DNA from 3 places in the Vibrio sp. TBV020 genome. Region 1 is predicted to be linked to each of the others. Evidence: riboswitches for the same ligand, from Rfam matches in the RefSeq annotation. Region 1 holds a riboswitch; each other region holds the start of a gene.
What was found. Region 1 has a riboswitch for thiamine pyrophosphate ahead of thiC (phosphomethylpyrimidine synthase ThiC). Riboswitches for the same ligand answer to the same signal wherever they lie in the genome.
Positions count from the first base shown of each region.

Region 2: linked by a shared signal. The riboswitch ahead of thiB (thiamine ABC transporter substrate binding subunit) and the one ahead of thiC (phosphomethylpyrimidine synthase ThiC) in region 1 are both predicted to bind thiamine pyrophosphate.
Region 3: linked by a shared signal. The riboswitch ahead of thiD (bifunctional hydroxymethylpyrimidine kinase/phosphomethylpyrimidine kinase) and the one ahead of thiC (phosphomethylpyrimidine synthase ThiC) in region 1 are both predicted to bind thiamine pyrophosphate.

Region 1 is NZ_JBEEAQ010000003.1:156,921-161,165, reverse strand. Features, by position in the region: gene AAFX28_RS08625 (multicopper oxidase domain-containing protein) at 1-796, shown strand, start outside; gene crcB (fluoride efflux transporter CrcB) at 909-1,292, shown strand; TPP riboswitch at 1,362-1,460, shown strand; gene thiC (phosphomethylpyrimidine synthase ThiC) at 1,611-3,551, shown strand; gene AAFX28_RS08610 (thiamine phosphate synthase) at 3,551-4,245, shown strand, end outside.
Region 2 is NZ_JBEEAQ010000003.1:3,147,712-3,151,956, reverse strand. Features, by position in the region: gene mpl (UDP-N-acetylmuramate:L-alanyl-gamma-D-glutamyl-meso-diaminopimelate ligase) at 1-839, shown strand, start outside; gene AAFX28_RS22395 (flavin prenyltransferase UbiX) at 852-1,478, shown strand; TPP riboswitch at 1,553-1,673, shown strand; gene thiB (thiamine ABC transporter substrate binding subunit) at 1,726-2,733, shown strand; gene thiP (thiamine/thiamine pyrophosphate ABC transporter permease ThiP) at 2,743-4,245, shown strand, end outside.
Region 3 is NZ_JBEEAQ010000001.1:1,001,886-1,006,130, forward strand. Features, by position in the region: gene AAFX28_RS04220 (VCBS domain-containing protein) at 1-871, shown strand, start outside; gene AAFX28_RS04225 (LysR family transcriptional regulator) at 882-1,772, opposite strand; TPP riboswitch at 1,925-2,034, shown strand; gene thiD (bifunctional hydroxymethylpyrimidine kinase/phosphomethylpyrimidine kinase) at 2,136-2,966, shown strand; gene AAFX28_RS04235 (ABC transporter ATP-binding protein) at 2,956-3,708, shown strand; gene AAFX28_RS04240 (ABC transporter permease) at 3,701-4,245, shown strand, end outside.

The sequences.
Region 1 (4,245 bases):
TGAGTGGAGTAGTGTGAATGGCGTTCATGAACCTGTATATACATTAAAAGCTCATAGTACGACTCGTCTACGTATCGCTAACGTCGATAATACAATTACTTACCCGATTGCTCTTGAAGGGGTTGAAGGTTGGGTTGTAGCTATTGATGGAAACCCAATAAAAACGCCTTATAAGCTTACTCAGCATAAGATTGGGCCTGGAATGAGGGTTGATATTGCTTTTATTGCTCCTAGTGAAGGAGCACGTGTTCACGTGCGTCAAATGAAAGGAAGATTCCCCTTCCCATTGTGTTCATTTGATGTGATCGCTTCCGATCTAGATGATCGCCAAGCGATCCCTTTGCTTCCGCTCAACCCGGTACCAGATCTTGATCTTATCAATGCTGAGTCTATTGATTTTGTTTTCGAGTGGGAGGGAGCAATTAGTCCTATCGGAAAAGATGGTAAATCGATGCCTAAATTCTGGTTAACTAACAAGCGAGCATGGGAAGGGATGAGTAAGGACAATATTCCAGCACCGCTAGCTACACTTCAGTACGGTAAAACTTATATATTTAACCTAAAGAATGTTACTCAGTACCATCATCCAATTCATATTCATGGTCATACTTTCACTGTACTTGAGTTGGATGGTAAGAGGGTGGCAGAACCTTTTCATACAGATACGGTTCTGCTTGGTAAAAACGGCAGTGCCAAAGCCGCATTTGTTGCTGATAACCTTGGGCGTTGGATGTACCACTGCCATGTCATTGAACATATGAAAACTGGCCTGATGGGTTATATTGAAGTTAAGTGACACCTGTAACTTTTAAATTTTCTTGTACTTTATTAGGCTATTTATTGATTTAAGTGAGTCAAAAATGACTTTTCGCCGCTAAAATGTAGCAAGATTTCAATTGGAGTAAATGATGGGACAGCTTTCTATTTTGGGTTTCATTGCTATTGGTGGAGCCTTTGGTGCGTGCTCTCGGTATTTGGTAGCAGAGATGTGTGCACTTTTATTGGGGCGTGGATTTCCATATGGAACGTTAACAGTAAACGTTGTTGGCTCTTTTATCATGGGTCTTCTTATTGCTGCATTCGAGAACGAGATGTTAGCTACTGAACCTTGGCGCCAAATCATAGGACTGGGCTTCCTTGGAGCACTGACAACCTTTTCAACATTCTCAATGGATAATGTTCTTCTTATGCAGCAAGGTGCGTTTTTTAAGATGGGACTGAATGTACTTCTCAATGTCGTGCTTAGTATCTCTGCTGCATGGATTGGCTTTCAACTGTTAATTAAAAGCTAAGGTTGTTCAAAAAACTACCAATATTTATGTAAGTCGACTTGGTTTACCCAAGCTGATTTTATATACTCGCTTTACTTGTCGGAGTGCCTTAAGGCTGAGACCGTTAATTCGGGATCCGTTGAACCTGATCAGATTAATATCTGCGAAGGGAACAAGAGAAGATATCTAGACCTGTTTTCTACAGGTTTTCTATTCTTAATCGATACTGGTTATAGCCTTTGTAGCTGTGGTATATCGATACCTCTTGTCGCATCTTTCCGCCAAGCATTTTTATCCAAATACTTTTTATCTAAGAATAACAAAGCAAGGAAAAATGCTATGTCGAATCGCAAGCAAGCGAGACTGGAAGCAAAACAGTTCATTGATACACTCTCGGTACATCCGTACCCAAACTCAAGTAAGGTTTATGTAGAAGGCTCACGCTCAGATATTCGCGTACCGATGCGCGAAATATCACTCGCTGACAGCCTTATCGGGGGTACAAAAGAAGCGCCTATTTTCGAACCTAACGAGCCAGTACGCGTTTATGATACTTCAGGTGTATACACAGACCCAGAACACACCATAGACCTTTACAGTGGCTTACCTAAGCTCAGAGAAGGGTGGATTGAAGAGCGTGCTGATACTGAGTTACTTAACGAGGTGAGCTCGGTATACACCAAGGAACGCTTAGAAGACGAGACGCTAGACGATCTTCGTTACGGTAATCTACCACGTATTCGACGTGCTAAAGATGGCCAGTGTGTTACCCAGTTACACTACGCTCGTAAAGGCATTATTACCCCAGAAATGGAATACATTGCCCTGCGTGAAAATATGGGGCGTGCTCAATACCGTGATGAAGTGCTGAATCAACAACACCCGGGTCAAAGCTTCGGAGCAAATCTTCCTAAAGACATTACCGCCGAGTTTGTGCGTAAAGAAGTCGCTGAAGGTCGCGCGATTATTCCTTCTAATATCAACCACCCAGAATCCGAACCAATGATCATTGGACGCAACTTTTTGGTTAAGGTGAACGCCAATATCGGTAACTCATCGGTTACGTCTTCTATTGAGGAAGAAGTTGAGAAACTAGTGTGGGCGACACGCTGGGGTGGCGATACTGTTATGGATCTCTCTACTGGGCGTAACATCCACGAAACCCGTGAGTGGATCCTACGTAATAGTCCAGTGCCGATCGGTACCGTACCAATGTATCAAGCGCTTGAGAAAGTGAATGGCGTTGCGGAGAACCTTAACTGGGAAGTAATGCGAGATACTCTGATTGAGCAAGCAGAGCAGGGTGTGGATTACTTCACTATCCATGCTGGATTACTACTTCGCTATGTCCCAATGACAGCAAAACGCGTTACTGGCATCGTTTCTCGCGGCGGTTCTATCATCGCGAAATGGTGTTTAGCGCATCACCAAGAAAGTTTCTTATACACCCACTTCCGAGAGATCTGTGAAATCTGTGCTAAGTATGATGTGGCTCTTTCTCTCGGTGATGGCCTGCGTCCTGGTTCGGTTGCAGATGCAAATGACGAAGCTCAATTTGCAGAGCTTCGTACTCTTGGTGAATTGACCAAGATTGCGTGGGAATACGACGTACAGGTTATTATCGAAGGCCCTGGTCATGTTCCAATGCACATGATCAAAGAGAACATGGAAGAGCAACTAGAGCACTGTCATGAAGCGCCTTTCTACACGCTTGGTCCACTGACTACAGATGTTGCGCCTGGCTACGACCATATTACTTCAGGTATTGGTGCAGCCATGATTGGCTGGTATGGCTGTGCGATGCTTTGCTACGTAACACCAAAAGAGCATCTTGGCTTACCAAACAAAGAAGACGTTAAAGTAGGCATGATTACCTACAAGCTTGCTGCCCATGCCGCTGATCTGGCGAAGGGACACCCTGGTGCGCAAGTTCGTGACAATGCCCTTTCTAAAGCACGTTTCGAATTCCGTTGGGAAGACCAATTCAACTTGTCACTTGACCCAGACACTGCTCGCGCTTTCCATGATGAAACTCTACCTCAAGAGTCAGGAAAGGTTGCACACTTCTGTTCAATGTGTGGACCAAAGTTCTGTTCAATGAAGATTTCACAAGAGGCTCGTGAGTACGCGAAAGACACTGAACAAGTAGCTGCGGACCAAGCTATCTCTATCAAGATGCTAGATGACCCACTTGAGGGAATGCGTAAAAAATCGCAAGAGTTCAGAGAAACGGGCTCTGAGTTATACCACCCAGCAGCACATGCCGAGGTAAGTGACTAATGAGCAAAATCCTTATTCCGTCATCATTGATTGAATTAACAGGCTTAGTTCAACAATGTTTGTTGTTGGCGAAAGAACAGGGTTTTAGCATTGAAGACATTGAGTTGGGTGTGAGCCCAACTCAATCTATTCAGCTTGTTCGCGACCAACAGATTACATATTTAACTACCGACCTCATTGATGGGTATGACTCTGATCCTGAGAGCTTACTGACGCTTTATTACCGTTCTGGTTTATCGGTAGAAGAAAGTGCAAACCAGCCTTCGGATAATATTTATATCGGTATTGTCGATCGTCAGGCGTCTTGTGAAAAGGACGAAGAGCTTCAACTTGATATATGGCGTCATCCAATTAACGATGAAGTGAGAGCGCTTTCCGTTACGTCTCAACGAAACACAACATTTGTGCCAGAGCATCACCTTGCTTGGGTAGTAACGCTGACAATACTCGATTTCCCTATTGAAGACGCACTAACACTTGCTCGAGGAATGACAACGCAACATGGGAATGTTTCACGTGAAACACTTGTGGATGGCAGTTTACAGGATGAACGATCTACTTTGTGGGTTTGTCAATTCGATGATTTCCCAACACCGGTTCTGGAAGATGAACGACTGGGTATTCAAGTTGGCTGGTCAGCACAAGGAGAAACCGTCAGCTTTCCAACTCTGACTAAGCAGAGTTTAGGGTTATA
Region 2 (4,245 bases), 3.0 Mb from region 1:
AGTTCGTTCATTACCATCCAAGAACGCTAGTGATGAATAATTTGGAGTTTGATCATGCTGATATTTTTGATGATCTAGAAGCAATTAAGCGTCAATTCCACCACTTAGTTCGAACTGTCCCTGGCAATGGTCGTATTTTGGCACCGAAACAAGATATCGCTTTAGATGATGTATTGCAGCGCGGCTGTTGGAGTGAAACGGAATTTAGCGGTCAACAAGGGGATTGGCAGGCCGAGAAGCTGATTGCCGACGGCTCAGAGTTTAAAGTCCTATTCCAAGGTGAAAATGTTGGGATCGTGAAGTGGGACTTAGTTGGTGACCATAATGTTGATAACGCTTTGATGGCGATTGCCGCTGCGCGTCATGTTGGTGTTACACCGGATTTAGCCTGTGAGTCATTGGCTAAATTTATCAATACTAAGCGTCGTCTAGAATTAAAAGGCGAAGTGAATGGTGTCATGGTTTATGACGATTTTGCTCACCACCCGACAGCCATTGAACTAACTTTGGGTGGTCTGCGTAATAAAGTCGGCAGTGACAAGGTTATCGCTGTTCTTGAGCCACGTAGTGCCACTATGAAACGTGGTGTCCACAAAGATTCATTGGCTGATTCGTTAGCTAAGGCCGACGAAGTATTTCTTTACCAACCGGACAGTATTGACTGGTCAGTAAAAGAGATTGCAAATCAATGTCATCAGCCCGCGCAAGCATCTGGCAACATTGACGAGCTAGTCGCTAACATCGTTAGTCGTGCACAGCCGGGCAGCCATATCCTAGTGATGAGCAATGGCGGGTTTGAAGGCATTCACGGCAAGTTATTAGAAAAGTTAGGCGAGTAACCAGAAATAGAAATGAGTAAACAGCAAAAAGCGATTACCTTGGCATTCACCGGAGCTTCTGGAGCACCTTATGGGCTAAGGTTATTGGAGTGTTTATTAGCAGCAGACTATCAAGTCTATTTATTGATATCTTCAGCCGCGCGAGTAGTTCTTGCTACTGAGCATGGTTTGAAGCTGTCAGGTAACCCTGATGCCGCTAAACAAGCGCTAATTGAGCACTTAAATTGCGATCCTGATAAGTTAGTCGTTTGTGGTAAAGACGATTGGTTCTCTCCTGTAGCTTCAGGGTCTGCTGCTCCAAAACAGATGGTGGTTTGTCCATGTTCTGCGGGTAGCGTTGCCGCTATCGCTCATGGTATGTCAGACAACCTTATCGAGCGTGCTGCCGACGTCGTCATGAAAGAGCGTGGACAGTTATTACTTGTTGTACGTGAGACTCCATTTTCAACGCTGCACCTAGAGAATATGCACAAGCTTTCTCAGATGGGAGTAACCATCATGCCAGCAGCGCCTGGTTTCTATCATCAACCTAAGTCTATTGAAGACTTGGTCGATTTTATGGTTGCGCGCATCTTGGATCATCTTGGTGTGGAACAAGGTTTAGTTCCTCGTTGGGGCTACGATTCCCGTCATATTTGAATTTGATTGTCGCCTAGCGGAACTCCAACTATTTAGGGGATAGCTATTGGGTATCAATAATATTACAATTTGACGGTTACTCATCGGGGAGCTATTGACCCAAGTTATATTGGATCAAGCTGAGATCAAGTTAAGCTTGGGACCCGTGGACCTGAACCAGATAATGCTGGCGTAGGAATTGAGTCTGGATTTATCACCAAGATACCTCCCTCAACCCTGTGCCGCTCATACAAGGAGAGAGCGAGCAGTGAAAACCACTCTAAGCACACTTTCAATCAGCACTCTAGCGGCTGCGACACTAACTTCATTTTCTGCTTTCGCTGCAGACAACACATTAACGGTTTACACCTATGACTCTTTTGCAGCAGATTGGGGACCGGGTCCAACCGTAGAAAAAGCGTTTGAAGAAAAATGTGGCTGCGACGTGAACTTTGTCGCGCTAGACGATGGCGTTTCAATTCTTAACCGCTTACGTTTAGAAGGCGACAATAGCAAAGCTGATGTCGTGCTAGGTCTAGACAACAACCTGATGGCTGAAGCAAAGCAAACCGGCTTGCTCGCTGAGCACAAAGTTGATACTAGCTCTGTGACTCTACCAAATGGCTGGAATGACAAGACGTTCGTTCCTTACGATTTCGGTTATTTTGCATTTGTTTACAACAAAGAAACGCTTGCTAACCCACCAAAGAGTTTGAAAGAGTTAGTAGAGTCTCGTGATGACCTAAAGGTTATTTATCAAGATCCTCGTACCTCGACACCTGGTCAGGGTCTGATGCTATGGATGAAATCTGTCTATGGTGACAATGCGACTCAAGCATGGAAGCAACTGGCGGAAAAGACAGTGACCGTAACCAAAGGTTGGTCTGAAGCTTACTCAATGTTCTTAGAAGGTGAGTCTGATTTAGTTCTGTCTTACACCACTTCACCAGCTTACCACCTGATTGCTGAAAATGATGCCAAGTACGCAGCGGCAGATTTTGCTGAAGGTCACTACACTCAAGTGGAAGTTGCAGCAAAAGTAAAAGGCTCAAGCAACGAGAAACTTGCCGATGAATTTATGAGCTTTATCTTAAGTGATGAATTCCAATCAGCAATGCCTACGGGTAACTGGATGTACCCAGTGACGAATGTCGAGCTACCTAAAGGTTTTGAAACTCTGACTGTTCCTAGCCAAGCGCTAAGCTTTAGTGCCGATGAAGTTGCACAGAGCCGCAAGTCTTGGATTCGTGAATGGCAAAGTGCATTAACCTTCTAAGGGATTCTTTTGCGTAAAACACCTTTAATTGGTTTATGGGTCGCGATGATTATCGCGGCCTTTGTTGTTTCTGCACTTGTGGCTTTGATGGCGAATGCAGAGACATTAAATATCAGCCAAGTTTGGAGCGATCCTTATTATCGTCATGTCACCAAATTTAGCTTTTACCAATCATTTCTATCAACTGTATTGAGCGTTGGTCTGGCATTGCCCGTCGCACATGCATTATCTCGCCGACATTTCCCAGGCAAGGCTCTGTTATTAAAGTTATTTGCAACTACGCTCGTACTACCTGTATTGGTGGGCGTATTTGGCTTACTGGCGATTTATGGCAACAGTGGTTTGATTGCTACTCTGTTTAAGTCTTTAGACAGTAAATTACCGTTTTCTATTTACGGTTTAAACGGCATCTTATTGGCGCACGTTTTCTTTAACCTTCCCTATGCGACAAGGTTATTGTTGCAAGCATTAGACTCAATCCCTCAAGAACAACATAAACTGTGTGCTCATTTAGGGATGGGGCATTGGGATAAGTTCCGTTGGGTGGAGTGGCCTCGGTTACGTCAACAATTACCTCATGTGAGTGGCTTAGTATTTATGCTGTGCTTTACCAGTTTCGCTACTGTGATGGCGTTAGGTGGCGGCCCCAAATCCACCACGATTGAGCTAGCAATTTATCAAGCGATTAAGTTTGATTTTGACTTACAAGCTGGTGCATTACTTGCTATTTGGCAAATGGCTTTGTGTAGTGTGATGGCTTTGACGATTCAAAGGTTGGCTAAACCGATGTCGGTTACAGCAGGGAGTCAATCAACCCAAGCCCATTTATCGAAAGACTCTTTGCTATCAAAATGCTGGGATTGGAGTTGGATTGTTGGCGCGATGTTACTGGTGCTGCCTCCATTACTTATGGTGGTGCTGAGCGGCTTAAACAAAGAAGTGATTGATGTTTTAACTGACAGTCGATTTTGGCTCGCTTTTTGGGCTTCGATTAAGGTTGCAACACTAGCGAGTATCCTGGCTTTATTAGCTGGTATTGCCATTCTTATTACCAGCCGTCGTCTGAGACTTAATTATAAAGTTAAACGTGCTGATCATATTGAATTGATCGGTACCATCATTCTGGTGACGCCGGGTTTGGTGGTTTCTACAGGACTATTTTTGCTACTCCGCTCCTTTACTGATGTGTTTAGTCTCGCATTTATTGTGGTGGTAGCGGTTAATGCTTTAATGGGGCTGCCTTATGTCATCCAGACCTTGTCACAGCCTATGCTCCATATCGAACAGCAGTATCAATACGTGTGTGCAAGTTTAGGCATGAAAGGCTGGCAGCGATTTAAAGTGGTTGAGTGGAAGGCGCTAAAGAAACCACTAGCTCATGCTTTCGCGATCAGTTTTATGTTTGCTATCGGTGATTTGAGTGCGGTGGCTTTATTTGGTAGCCAAGAATTTCGCACATTACCGCTGTACCTCTTTCAATTACTAGGAAGTTATCAGATGGAAGCGGCAGCC
Region 3 (4,245 bases), on a different contig from region 1:
TGCAGCTCAACAAGGTGGTGTTGGTTATGACTTGCTACAAGCAAGCAGCGCTGATGAATGGTTGTGGGGCGGTCCAAATGACGGTTCTGATGCAGGGCAAGCAGACCGCTTCGCTTGGAGTGACTCTACGGTTGGTACATCGGCGCAGCCAGGTACCGATTACGTGAAAGATTTTGATGCTGGTGAAGATATCATTGATCTATCAGGCTTCGTCAATGCTAACGATGTTTGGCAATCAGTCGCAGTAGCGCAGCAAGTGAACATCGATGAGGTTGGAACTGATACACAAATTAGCTTGTTCGATAACAATCAAAATTTGGTTCAAACCATTACTTTACAAGATGTATTAATTAGCGAACTGACCAGTGAAGATACTTCGAGTATGACTCAAGCTGAGCTGCTGAGTACCTTATTCAGCGAACAAGCGATCACAATCTCTCAAACCTATGGGCATGAAGGGGACGATACCTTAACTGGCAGCGCAAGTGATGACATCTTATTAGGCGGGCTGGGCGAAGATACCTTTGTCATGCTGAGTGAGAATGCAGGCACAGCGTTGAATCCAACACAAGACACCTTAGCGGACTTTTCAGTCAGTGATGACATCATCGATTTGTCAGACTTACTGCCAGATGCACCGAACATGAATGATCTGTTTGCTCATATCGATGCAACTGTGATTGATGATATCAATGACCCTAACGACGACGCACACACTTTGTTAGAAGTCACCGATGAAAACGGCGGACAAACCAATATCAAGATCAATGATATGGGCTACAGTGAACTAGGCTTAGGTACGGGGGCCACCGACGACGCCATAGTTACTGCGCTGGTGGAGCAGTTGAAAGTCATTCAAACCGACAGCTAAATACGATTGTCTAGCTACTCAGTTGCTCTCGAATTACCTCTTTAACCGTTTCAAAACGTGCAGGAAGTTGTCGATGACGCTTAGTTAATAAATAAAGTGTCTCGATCACTTCTCGCTTTGGTTGGTAAATTGCAATGTCATCTCTTAAAGGAAAAGTGTCTAATGCACTCTTCGGCAATATCGTAAACCCATGGCCTTTCGCAACAGGAAGTAGAATCTGGTTGAGTTGGTTCACGTACCCTTTGATGGGTAGTTGGTGAATGTTCATCGCTGTCAATTCTGGTTCACCACAGCGTGAAAAATAGAGCGTTAAGTAGTGCTCAGAATCTGGGTGGCGGATCAAACCAATCTGTTTTAGCTTCTCTTCACTTAGGCTCTTTGTTGCCACAGATTTAGGCAACATCAAGCAAAGAGGTTCTTGCCCAAACTTCTCAGACTCTATACGCGGGTCGGATGGTTCATGAGTCACAATACCTAAATCAACATCCCCAGAAATCACTTCTGCCAGTATCTTATGGTGTGGTGCGGCTTCTAAATGAGTAATCAGTTTCGGGCATTTACATTGTAAATCGAGGAGGTGAGGGTAGAGCAAGAGTGCCAAAGAACCAGAACAAGAAAGAGACACGCTACCAGTGCACGGGTCATCTTGATTCAATGACAGTAGCATTTGTGTCTGTTGGGTTTCTAATTGGCTCGCATAGTCATAGACGGTTTTACCTGCCTCTGTAATTTCAAAGCTCTTGTTATGTCTTCTGATCAGTGGATGGCCGCAAGCTTGTTCTAACTTCTTGATATGCTGACTTACGCCCGGCTGAGTCATAAAAAGCTTGTCAGCTGTTTTAGTAAAATGACCAGTATCGATAAGGGTAACGAAGGTTTTTAACCAGGTAGGGTTCAACATAGTTGTTGCTCATAAGAAAAATTTATCCTGATGAGTTTAAACCATAACAAAAGATTGAGAAAGAGAAGGCTCCACGTCTCCATTTAAATGATTGAACACGGATTTTTCAGAGCAAATGATGCAATTCCTTTAATTTTATTGTTATCATCAGCGGGAAATAGTCGGGGAGCCTAACCAATTTGGAAAGGGCTGAGATCGCATAGCGAGACCCGTTGAACCTGATTCAGTTAGCACTGACGTAGGGAACTATGCGCATCTCACCTTATTGGTTGAGTGCACTCGTATCCGATAAAATGATCATATCTTCCTGATCCTTTCTTGTCGTGGCCGAGAGTTCCTGTACGTCTTGTAGTAGGAGCAACAATGCCACATTCACAAGACACAACTCCAATCGTATTAACCATTGCAGGCTCTGATAGCGGCGGTGGTGCTGGTATTCAAGCGGATATCAAAGCGATGTCCGCCACAGGCAGTTATGCTTGCTCGGTAATCACGGCAATCACATCTCAAAACACCCAAGGCGTGAGCGCGATTCACCCAATTCCGTTAGAGCATATCTCTAGTCAGCTGGATGCTGTATTTACTGATCTCAACGTAGCCGCTGTTAAAGTTGGTATGTTGGCGGATTCTCAAATCATCAAAGTTGTCGCTGATAAAATCCGTCAATATCAACCTAAACATCTTGTTGTTGATCCAGTCATGGTCGCAACAAGCGGCGACTTATTACTTGAACAAAGTGCCATATCAACTTTAAAGCAAGAGCTGCTGCCTCTTGCTGATCTCATTACTCCTAACTTGCCTGAAGGTGCTGCTTTAATTGGTGGCGATGTGCCGCAGGACGAAGACCAAATGGGAGCGATGATTGAGTCTCTTCGCGCTCTTGGTGCTAAAGCAGTGTTGCTTAAAGGAGGCCATTTAGAGAAAGACGAAAACAGCAATGACCTACTGATCTCAGCCGATAACAGTGAGTTGTTGAGCGCTAAACGTGTACAAACCAAGAACACTCACGGTACAGGTTGTACGCTTTCTTCTGCGATTGCTTCTTACCTTGCTCAAGGCAATTGCCTTCATAAAGCGGTCTATCTAGGCAAGCAATACATATCCCAAGCAATTGCACATGCTGACTTATTGGATGTCGGCCAGGGTCATGGGCCTGTGCACCACTTCTTTTGTGGCCACACCAATGTGCGCTGATGCGATAGGCATTGAACTGCGAGCTGCGTATTTAAAGTATCTTGATAGTGATTCACCGACATTGTCAGGGCTAAACATGTCGATTCCTCAAGGGGAGTGGACGTGCTTACTTGGCCGAAGTGGTAGTGGTAAAACGACATTACTTCGCTATCTCGCGGGTTTACTTGACGATAAGGTTGAGGTGGGAGGGTTGATTTCGTTAAGCCGTGGCGATGATTTAGATGATCAAATTGCGTATATGGCACAGCAAGATCTGTTACTTCCTTGGCTAAACGTTGTGGATAACGTTCTATTAAGCCGTAAATTCTCTACCCAGCAAACTATGGGTGAACGTGAGCGAGCGTTAACGTTACTTGAGCAGGTCGGCTTAGCTGGCTATGCAAAGGCGATGCCTTCACAACTATCGGGTGGGATGAGACAACGCGTCGCGCTGGCGAGAACTCTGATGCAAGACAAACCCGTTGTATTAATGGATGAGCCTTTTTCAGCGCTCGATGCGGTCACTCGTTATAAGTTACAAACCCTGTCAGCTTCATTGCTTAAAGATAAAACTGTGATTTTGATTACTCACGATCCTCAAGAGGCGATTCGACTCGCGCACACGCTTTACTTATTGCAAGGCTCGCCTGCGAAAGCTCAATCGTTAGCAGTGCCATCCACTTTGCCACCAAGAGTTATCGATGGTGAATGCGCTGCGTTGCAACAAACGATTTTACAGAGCTTGGAGCTGGACTATGAATAATCTCACCGACTTAAATGTGACTAAACCGAGCTCAAACATAAAGCCGTTAACCAATCACTCTCTTTTTCGAGGTGTACTATCGCTGCTAATGATTTTGGGTTTGTGGCAAGCCGTGGTGATGGTTTTCGATATGCCTAGTTTTATCTTACCGTCACCAATGGAAGTACTTAGCCGGTTGTTTACACGCTTTGATGTTTTGATGAAGCATACATTAGTGACAGGTCAAGAGATTGTACTTGGGTTGCTATTGGGTCTATCAATGGGGTTGTTCTTCGCGTTGCAAATGCTGCTGTTTAAACCTCTTAAGCGTTGGCTTCTGCCTATCTTGATCGCGAGCCAGGCTATTCCTGTGTTTGCGATTGCACCTGTGCTCATGCTTTGGCTTGGTTACGGCATTGCATCGAAAGTTGTGATGGCTGCGATCATCATCTTTTTTCCAGTGACGACCTGCTGCTATGACGGTTTACGCAATACACCTACCGGCTACTTAGATCTCGCTAAAACCATGGGCGCAACTAAGTGGCAGCTGCTTAAACA